DNA from 2 places in the Amycolatopsis sp. NPDC051372 genome. Region 2 is predicted to be linked to the other one. Evidence: riboswitches for the same ligand, from Rfam matches in the RefSeq annotation. Region 2 holds a riboswitch; the other holds the start of a gene.

Region 1 (4,633 bases), on a different contig from region 2:
TGGGGTCGCTGACGCTGGGCCTGCTCGACGCCGGGGCCCACGTGGTGGCCGTCGAGATCGATCCGAAGCTGGCGGCGCGGCTTCCGCGCACTGCCGCCGAACGCGCTTCTTCCGTCGCGGATCAGCTGACTGTGGTCGGCGCCGACGCGTTGCGGATCAGCGCGGCCGATCTGCCGGCCGAACCCGTGTCACTGGTGGCGAACCTCCCGTACAACGTCGCGGTCCCCGTCGTGCTGCACCTGCTGGCCGAGCTTCCCTCGCTGCAGCGCGGGATGGTGATGGTCCAGACGGAGGTCGCCGACCGCATGGCCGCCGGTCCCGGCAGCCGCATCTACGGCGTGCCCAGCGTGAAGCTCGCTTGGTACGGGCCGGCGCGCAAGGTCGGCGCCGTGCCGCGGTCGGTGTTCTGGCCGGTGCCGAACGTCGACTCGTCGCTCGTGGCTTTCGAACGCGGCACTCCGGTGGAGGGCGTCGAGCGGCAACGCCTGTTCGAGGTCGTGGACGCCGCGTTCTCCCAACGCCGCAAGACGCTGCGCGCGGCCCTCGCGGGCTGGGCCGGTTCGGCCGATCGCGCCGGCGAGCTCCTCGTGGCGGCCGGAATCGACCCGAAGACGCGCGGCGAGCAGCTCGACGTGCACGACTTCGTCCGGCTCGCGGCTCAAGCCTGAAAGAGCCGACCCAGGTGGTAGTCCAGCGTCGCGAGGACTTCGGGCTGGGTGAAACGGCTGTGCAGGACGTCGAGACCCAGGCCGGTGAAGCCCGCGACCAGCAGGTTGGCCTCGTGCCGCGGCTGGACGCCGGGTGGGAGCACCGCGCGACGCAACAGGCTGGTGAGCAGGTCTTCGATCGGCGTCTCGGCGTGCAGGAACACCTTCGCCAGCGCCGGGTCGCTGTGGGTGCGGCTGAAGTAGGCGCGGTTGACGCGTAGCGACAGTTCGCGCTCGGCGTCCAGCGGGAGCAGCTCCGTGAGAAGAGTCCGGACCACGCCACGCACGCTCTGGTCGACCTGCGCCGCGATGCGGACCTGCGTGCGCTGCTCGCCGCGTTCATGGAGGTAACGCAGCGACAGCACGAGCAGGTTGTGCTTCGTTTCGAAGTAGTACTGCACCAGCCGCAGCGACACGCCTGCCTCGGCGGCCACCTCGCGCATGCTCACGGAGTCGAGCCCGCGTTCGGCCGCGATGCGCCACACTGCCGTGGCGATCTCGCGCCGGCGCTGTTCGTGGTCGACTCGGTGCGCCACGGTCCTCCTCCGCTGTTGTGGTACGATTGTATCCGATACGCGCGTATCACAGCCGGGTGTGACGGACGTCCGGATTCGGCTCGCGGACGGGAGTGGGGTGTCCGGCCGGGAAGACGGAGTGTCTCGCCGTGGCGAACTACCTCGCCGAACCGTCATTTACCCACGCGCGAGCTGCTCCGCGTCGCCCGTGCCGGAATCGGGTCTCCACCAGGGATCGGCAGCGTCCACAGTGGAATAGGTCGCCGGATTCGCCGCGGGGAAGAAATTCGGTGCCGGAGCTTTCGGGGTCCAGGATGTGGCTGCGGGTGTCCCGGTATCCGGGCACCACCACTCGTGTGATCTGCACCAACGCGCTTGCGTTCACCCAATGGGATCGGCTTTACTCAGAATGTCCATCCCGAGCGACTGAGAGACCTGGCTCGCCGAAGTCGCAGCAACCACCCCCCATGGGGCAGGTGCTACAGCCAGGACCGATGGAGGCTGTTTCCGATGCAGAGGGTAGCCCGCCCGCTCCTGTTGACCCGGCGGCGCGTCGTCGATGAAGGTCGCCGCACGGTATGTGCGTGTCGACGCTCCACAGTCATCGCCTGATCTTTTCTACCGCAATTCTGCGCACCGTCCGAAAAGGACGGTAATTCGGTGACGCCCGGCGCGCCCGGAAACGGTGCTGCGCCTCATGCCTGGAGCTCCCTTCGTGATCACTGTCGAAAACGTGTCCAAGTCCTTTCCCCTCAACGGAAATCCGGTCGCCGCGCTGCGTGATGTGAGCGTCGACGTGCAGGCCGGTTCCCTCTTCGGCGTGGTGGGGCCAGCCGGCTCCGGCAAGTCCACACTCGCCCGCTGCATCGCGCTGCAGGAGCGCCCGGACCGCGGTGTCGTGCGGCTCGACGGCCTCAACACCGGTGCGCTCGACGGCCGCCGGCTGCGTGAAGTCCGCCGCCAGCTGGGTGTCGTCGGCACCAAGCCGGAGCTGCTCGCCGAGCGCACCGTCGCCGGCAACATCGCCACCCCGCTGGAGCAGCTCGGCATCGAGGGGCCGCAGCGCAAGACCCGCGTCGGCAACCTGCTCGACCTCGTGGGCCTCACCGCCCGTGCCGCACAGAAGCCGGCCGACCTCACGCCCGGCCAGCTGCGCCGTGTCGCCGTGGCCAAGGCGCTCGCCGCCGGCCCGGCCGTGCTGCTCGCCGACGACCCCACCGCCGGCATCGCACCCGAAGAGGCCGGCGCCGTGCTGGCCGTCCTCGACCGGGCGCGCGCCGAGCTGGGCACCACCGTGCTGCTGACCACTCCGGACGCCGGTGTCGTCCGCCGCGTCTGCGACGACGTCGCGGTGCTCGAAGACGGCGCGGTCGTCGAACGCGGTCACGTGCTCGACCTCATCGCCTCGCCGGGCAGCTGGACCGCGCAGGCGGTGCTGCCGGCGATCGAGACCGCTCGCGCGCAAGCCGCGAAGTACGACCGGTCCGCCGACGTCGTGCTGATCGGCTTCGCGTCCGTCGGCGCCCTGCTGCCCGAGGCGGCCGGCCGTTTCGACGTGGAGGTCGCCACCATCGGCGGCGGACTCACGCGCATCGGCGACACCCCGATCGCCCGTTTCCGCATCGGTGTCCGTGGCGAGCGGGCCGACGCGGCGCTGGCGTGGATCGCCGACCGCGGCGCCCACGTGACGCCGGTCGTGCGGGCCGCGCACAGCGTCGCCGCCTGACCCCAGCCGAACCCGTCGGTGCCGTGAAGGGCCCGCTGAAGGACTCCGATTCCTTCAGCGGGCCCTTCACGGCTCGGTGCGCGGGTCTCGGGGTCCAAGGTTGGCGACGAGGTGTCCGAGAGGTTGGGACAGGCGTCCCGAAAACGGCTGTTTTCTCCTGGTGGGGAGCCCAGGCGCCCGGCCACGTAGGCTTGACGGGTGCTCGCCGTAGTTCCACCACCAGTCACCGTCCGGGTCCCGGCCAAGGTCAACCTGCACCTGGCCATCGGTGACCTGCGCGAGGACGGCTACCACGACTTGGTCACCGTCTTCCAGGCGTTGTCGCTCACGGACGAGGTGACCGTCGCGGCCACCGACGACCCGGGGCTCGAAGTCTTCGGCGAGGGGGAGGGGTCGGTGCCCACCGACGCCACCAACCTCGCCTGGCGCGCGGCCCAGGAGCTTTCCACCTACACCGGCCGCGCCGAGGGCGACGACCCGAAGTTGCGGATCGTGCTGCGCAAGGGCATCCCCGTCGCCGGCGGCATGGCGGGCGGGAGCGCCGACGCGGCGGCGACGCTCGTCGGCCTGGCCTCGCTGTGGAAGCTCGACGTGACGCGCGACGAGCTGGCCGCCATCGCGGGCAAGCTCGGCAGCGACGTGCCCTTCGCGCTCTACGGCGGCACCGCGCTCGGCACCGGCCGCGGTGAGCAGCTCGTGCCCGTGCTGTCGCGCCACACGTTCCACTGGGTGCTCGCGTTCGACACCGAAGGCCTGTCGACGCCGAAGGTGTTCGGCGAGCTCGACCGCCTGCGCGCCGAAGGCAACCCGCCGCGCATCGGCTCGCACACCCCGGTCGTCGAGGCCCTCGCGTCGGGCGACCCCCGTCAGCTCGCGCTGCTGCTGGGCAACGACCTGCAGGCGGCCGCCGTGTCCCTGCGTCCTGGCTTGCGTCGCACGCTGCGCGCGGGCGTGAACGCGGGTGCTTTGGCCGGCTGCGTGTCCGGCTCGGGGCCCACGTGCGCGTTCCTCTGCGCCGACGCGCAGGCCGCCGTCGAGGTGGCGGCCGAGCTGTCCGGCGCCGGCGTGTGCCGAACGGTGCGCGTCGCCCACGGCCCGGTGCCCGGCGCTCGGCTGGTCGGCGGCGACGACGCACCCCGTGGCGCGCCACCGCGCGTGCACGCCTGAACATCTAGTCCACTGTGGAAAGGATCGGCTGAATCGGATGGCCAACCTGGTCAACCTGGAGTCGGTGAGCAAGTCGTACGGGGTGAAACCGCTGCTGGACAGCGTTTCGCTCGGCGTCGCCGCCGGACAGCGCATCGGCGTGGTCGGTCTCAACGGAGGCGGCAAGACGACGTTGCTGGAGGTGCTCGCGGGTCTGAGCGAGCCGGATTCCGGCCGGGTGAGCCATGTTCGTGACCTGCGCATGGCCGTCGTCACCCAGCGCACCGAGCTGCCTTCGGGTAGCACGGTCGGCGACGTCGTGCTCGAACGCTATGGCGCGGAACACGAATGGGCCGCCGACGCGCGCGTCCGGTCCATTGTAGACGGACTCGGCATCACGGCGATCGGCCTCGACACCCCGACCGCGAACCTCTCCGGTGGCGAACGCCGTCGCGTCGCGCTGGCCGCGGCGCTGACCGGCGAGCTCGACCTCGTGGTGCTCGACGAGCCCACCAACCACCTGGACGTCGAAGGTGTCC
Region 2 (4,633 bases):
GTCGGGGCTCACGCACTTGATGGCTGTGAGCGGCGGGAACGTGGCGATCATCTGTGGCGCGGTGTTGCTGTTGTGCCGGTTGCTCCGCATCGGGCCCCGGGTGTCGGCTGTCGCGGCCGGATTGTGTCTGGGCGGCTTCCTGATTCTCGTCGGTCCGGCGCCGAGTGTGTTGCGGGCCGGGGTGATGGGCGGGGTGGCGCTGCTGGCGCTGGCGTTGGGCCGTCGTGGATCCGCGTTGCCGGCGCTGGGGTTCTCGGTGTGCGTGCTCGTCGCGTGGGATCCGGTGATGGCGGCGGACTTCGGGTTCGCGTTGTCGGTGTTCGCGACAGCGGGCCTGGTGCTGCTGGCGCCGCGATGGGCGGATTCGTTGATACGCCGGGGGATTCCGCCGGGGTACGCCGAGGGGATCGCGGTGCCGCTGGCGGCGTTCGTGGTCACCGCGCCGGTGATCGCGGGCATGGCGGGCACGGTGAGTCTCGTCTCGGTGGTGACCAACGTGCTGGCGGCGCCCGTCGTCGCGCCGGTCACGGTGCTCGGGGTGCTGGCCACGGTGGTCGGGCCGTGGTGGCCCGGGGCCGGGCACGTGCTGGTGCACCTGGCCGATCCGGAGGCTCGCTGGCTGATCACGGTCGCGCGGCACGGGGCCCGTGCGCCGGGTGCGGTGCTCACGTGGCCGGGTGGCTGGTGGGGTGGGGTGTGCGCGGCCGGGGTGCTGGTCATGGTGGTGGTCGCGTTCCGGTTCCGGCGCGCGCGGCTGCTGGTGGCGATGGGGCTGGTGGCGGTGCTGCTGATCGTGGTGCCGCCGCGGGTGCTCTCGCCCGGCTGGCCGCCGAAGGGCTGGGCGATGGTCGAGTGCGACGTCGGCCAGGGCGACGCCGTGGTGCTGGCCACGGCAGAGCCCGGGCGCGCGGTGGTCGTGGACACCGGGCCCGAGCCGGGGCCGGTGGACGAGTGCCTGCGGCGGCTCGGCGTGGAGCGGATCCCGCTACTGGTGCTCAGCCACCTGCACGCCGACCACATCGGCGGGCTGTCGTCGGTGTTCGACGGCCGGGCCGTGGGGGCGATCGCCGTCGGGCCCGGGCGGGCGCCGGCGTGGGCGTGGCAGCAGGTGTCGCAGGAGGCGGCGACGCACCACGTTCCGCTGCTGGAGCTCAGCGATGGGCAGCGGCTCGACTGGCCGGGGCTGTCGCTGGACGTGCTCGGGCCGCGCTACGTCACGGCACGGGCGGCCGCCCTGCAGGACGGCACGATGATCAACAACAGTTCCGTGGTGCTCCGCGCGACCACGGCGGCGGGGAGGGTGCTGCTGACCGGAGACGTGGAACTGGCCGCGCAGGCCGACTTGCTGGCCGAGGGGGTGGATCTGCACGCCGACGTGCTGAAGGTTCCCCACCACGGCTCGCGCTACTCGTTGCCTCAGTTCCTCGAGGCCGTGGGCGCGCGGGCGGCGATGATCAGCGTGGGCGCGGGCAACAGCTACGGGCACCCGGCGAAGTCCACAGTGGACGTGCTGGGCACGTTGGGTGTGCTCGTGACGCGGACCGATGTGGACGGCGACACGGCCGTGCTGCCCGGTGACGGCGGACCTGCGGTGGCGCGCCGGGGTGAGCCGCGCGGACCGCCCCGGTAGGGGAGCGGCCCGCGGGCCCGGCGGTCAGAGGCCGAGGGCCTTGCTCACGGCTTCGGCCGACGGCGGCACGGTGGCCTTGGGGCCGATGCGGCCTTCGACGGCGTCGAGCGTCTTGAGGCCGTCGCCGGTGATGAGCAGCACGGTCTCGGCGTCGGGGTCGATCTTGCCGGCCTCGATGAGCTTCTTGGCGGTCGCGACGGTGACGCCGCCCGCGGTCTCGGTGAAGATGCCCTCGGTGCGCGCGAGCAGCCGGATGCCCTCGACGACCTCCTCGTCGCTCACGTCCTCGATCGCGCCGCCGGTGCGGTTGACGACGTCGAGCACGTAGGGGCCGTCGGCGGGGTTGCCGATCGCGAGCGAGCGGGCGATGGTGTCGGGCTTCACGGGCTGGACCACGTCGTGGCCGGCGCGGAACGCGGCCGAGACGGGGGAGCAGCCGGTGGCCTGCGCGCCGAAGACCTTGTAGGGGCTGGCTTCCACGAGGCCGAGCTGGCCGAGCTCGCGGAAACCCTTGTCCACCTTGGTCAGCTGCGAACCCGACGCGATCGGTACCACGATCTGCTCCGGCAGGCGCCAGCCGAGCTGCTCGGCGACCTCGTAGCCGAGCGTCTTGGAGCCTTCGGAGTAGTAGGGGCGCACGTTGACGTTGACGAACGCCCACGTCGGGTGCTCGCCGGCCAGTTCGGTGGCGAGGCGGTTGACGTCGTCGTAGTTGCCGTCGACGGCGATCAGGTCACCGTCGTAGACGGCGGTGGTGAGGATCTTGGCGCGTTCGAGCGACTTCGGGATCAGCACGACCGACCGCCAGCCGGCGCGGGCCGCGGCGGCGGCCGTCGCGTTGGCCAGGTTGCCGGTCGAGGGACACGCGAGGACCTCGAAGCCGAACTCGCGGGCCGCGGCCAGCGCGACGGCGACCACACGGTCCTTGAAGGAGTGCGTGGGGTTGCCGGTGTCGTCCTTGACCCACAGGGACTTCAGGCCCAGCGCCTTGGCGAGGCGGTCGGCCTTCACCAGGCGCGTGGCGCCGGGTTCGGTGTTCGGGATCTCCTCGACGGTCGAGGGGACGGGAAGGAGCTTCTTGTAGCGCCAGATGTTCTTGGGGCCGGCCTCGATGTCTTCGCGGCGCACGCGGCCGAAGTCGTAGGCGACCTCGAGTGGCGAGAAGTCCTCGGCGGAGACGAACTCCGGGGCGAGCGGCTGCCGGTGGCCCTCTTCCTTCGAAACCAGTTCGACTGCCGGACCGAGGTCCAGGGTCTTCTTGGTGGAGGTCGTGCCGAGGGTAACGGTCATCGCGAGGTTCCTTTCCTCATCTGCCCCGCAAAAGCGGGCCGGAATTGGCACCGTGGTCGTCAGCTATCCCGCAAATTCGGGAAGACAGGCTGTACGCCGGTTGCCGGGGCTTCGTCGGGCCGTTCCCTCTGCCCCTCTGGATGAGCGGTGTTCAGTTGTCGGCGCGCCGCTGTGAATCTGGTGGAGTGTGAATCTGGTGGAGCTGGGCGCTGCCTCGGGTACACCGTACGACATGGCGATCACCTCGTGCCACGGTGGCGGCGCAGATCACCGCGGCGGGCGCGTGGCCGAGCGGGTGAGAGGATGGCGGGGTGACCACCGCACCCGCGCCGCTCCACCTCGTCCTCGGTGAGGAAGAACTGCTCATCGAGCGGGCTGTCCGCTCGTCGCTGGATGCCGCGCGGGCCGTGGACTCGACGGCCGAGATGACGCGCAACCGGGTGTCCGAACTCACACCGCCCGTGCTCGCCGAGCTGGTGAGTCCCTCGCTGTTCAGCGAGGGACGGGTCATCGTGCTCGACTCGGCGCAGGACATCTCGCAGGAGCTGGCGGACGCGGTGATGGCCTACCTCAAGGCGCCCGCCGACGGGATCGTGCTCGTGGTCGTGCACAACGGCGGCGGCCGCAGCAAGGCGGCCAAGGCGCTGCCCGCGGCGCTGAAAAAGGCGGGCGCGGAGATCACCGAGTGCCCGAAGCTGACGAAGCCCGCCGATCGGGAGTCGTTCGTGCGCAACGAGGTGCGCCGCGTCGGCGGCAAGATCGATGCGGCGGGGGTGATGGCGCTGATGGACACCGTCGGCTCCGACCTGCGCGAGCTGTCCTCCGCGGCGACGCAGCTCGTCGCCGACACCGGTGGCGTGGTCGACGAGCAGGCCGTGCGCCGCTACCACACCGGCCGCGCCGACGTGACCGGCTTCGCCGTGGCGGAGAAGGCCGTGGGCGGCGACCGCGCGGCGGCCCTGGAGTCGCTGCGCTGGGCCATGCAGCTGGGCGTGCCGCACGTCCTGGTCGCCGACGCCCTCGCGGACGCGGTGCGCACGATCGCCCGCGTGTCCGCCGCGGGCCGCGGCAACCCGAACCAGATGGCCGGCGAGCTGGGCATGCCGCCGTGGAAGATCCGCAAGGCGCAGGGCCAGTCACGCGGCTGGGGCCAGGACGGCCTCGCCACCGCGATGCGCGTGGTCGCCCGCCTGAACGCCGAGGTCAAGGGCGTGGCGGCCGACGCCGACTACGCCCTGGAACGCGCGGTCGTCGAGGTCGTCGCCGCCAAGGGTGAACGCTGACGCTGCTCGGCGGGCAGGGCTCGGGCCACCGGCACAGGGCCTGAGGCACAGCAGCCGCGAGATGGCCGGGCGGGACCGCTGGTCGGGTGTGCAGACTTCGCAACAGCCACCGCCGGCCGATCGACCGTGGCCGGGTTTTCTCAACGCAAAGGCACGCTGCTCACGGGGAGCGGGAGAGCGGGAGAGCGCACGAAAAAGCCCGGCGACCAGTCGGTCACCGGGCCCTTTCAGGACTGGCAGGGTGCTGCGATCAGCTCAGAGCTGGTTCGCGCGCTTCGCGAGAGCCGACTTCTTGTTGGCGGCCTGGTTGGCGTGGATGACGCCCTTGGTGACAGCCTTGTCGAGCTTGCGGGCGGCGTCGCGCTGGAGTTCGAGGGCCTTGGTCTTGTCGCCGGAGTCGGCGGCCTCACGGAACTTGCGGATCGCGGTC

The links. A riboswitch is a leader RNA that binds a small molecule or an ion and turns the genes downstream of it on or off. The one in region 2 is predicted to bind S-adenosylmethionine.
Region 1: linked by a shared signal. The riboswitch ahead of AB0M56_RS30245 (ATP-binding cassette domain-containing protein) and the one ahead of thrC (threonine synthase) in region 2 are both predicted to bind S-adenosylmethionine.

What each region holds. Positions count from the first base shown of each region.
Region 1 covers NZ_JBFBAF010000022.1:61,867-66,499, reverse strand. Annotated here, with positions in the region: gene rsmA (16S rRNA (adenine(1518)-N(6)/adenine(1519)-N(6))-dimethyltransferase RsmA) at 1-668, shown strand, start outside; gene AB0M56_RS30250 (TetR/AcrR family transcriptional regulator) at 659-1,243, opposite strand; SAM riboswitch class I at 1,633-1,739, shown strand; gene AB0M56_RS30245 (ATP-binding cassette domain-containing protein) at 1,938-2,948, shown strand; gene AB0M56_RS30240 (4-(cytidine 5'-diphospho)-2-C-methyl-D-erythritol kinase) at 3,147-4,115, shown strand; gene AB0M56_RS30235 (ABC-F family ATP-binding cassette domain-containing protein) at 4,153-4,633, shown strand, end outside.
Region 2 covers NZ_JBFBAF010000005.1:116,856-121,488, reverse strand. Annotated here, with positions in the region: gene AB0M56_RS09835 (ComEC/Rec2 family competence protein) at 1-1,630, shown strand, start outside; gene thrC (threonine synthase) at 1,655-2,920, opposite strand; SAM riboswitch class I at 2,934-3,067, opposite strand; gene holA (DNA polymerase III subunit delta) at 3,232-4,203, shown strand; gene rpsT (30S ribosomal protein S20) at 4,459-4,633, opposite strand, start outside.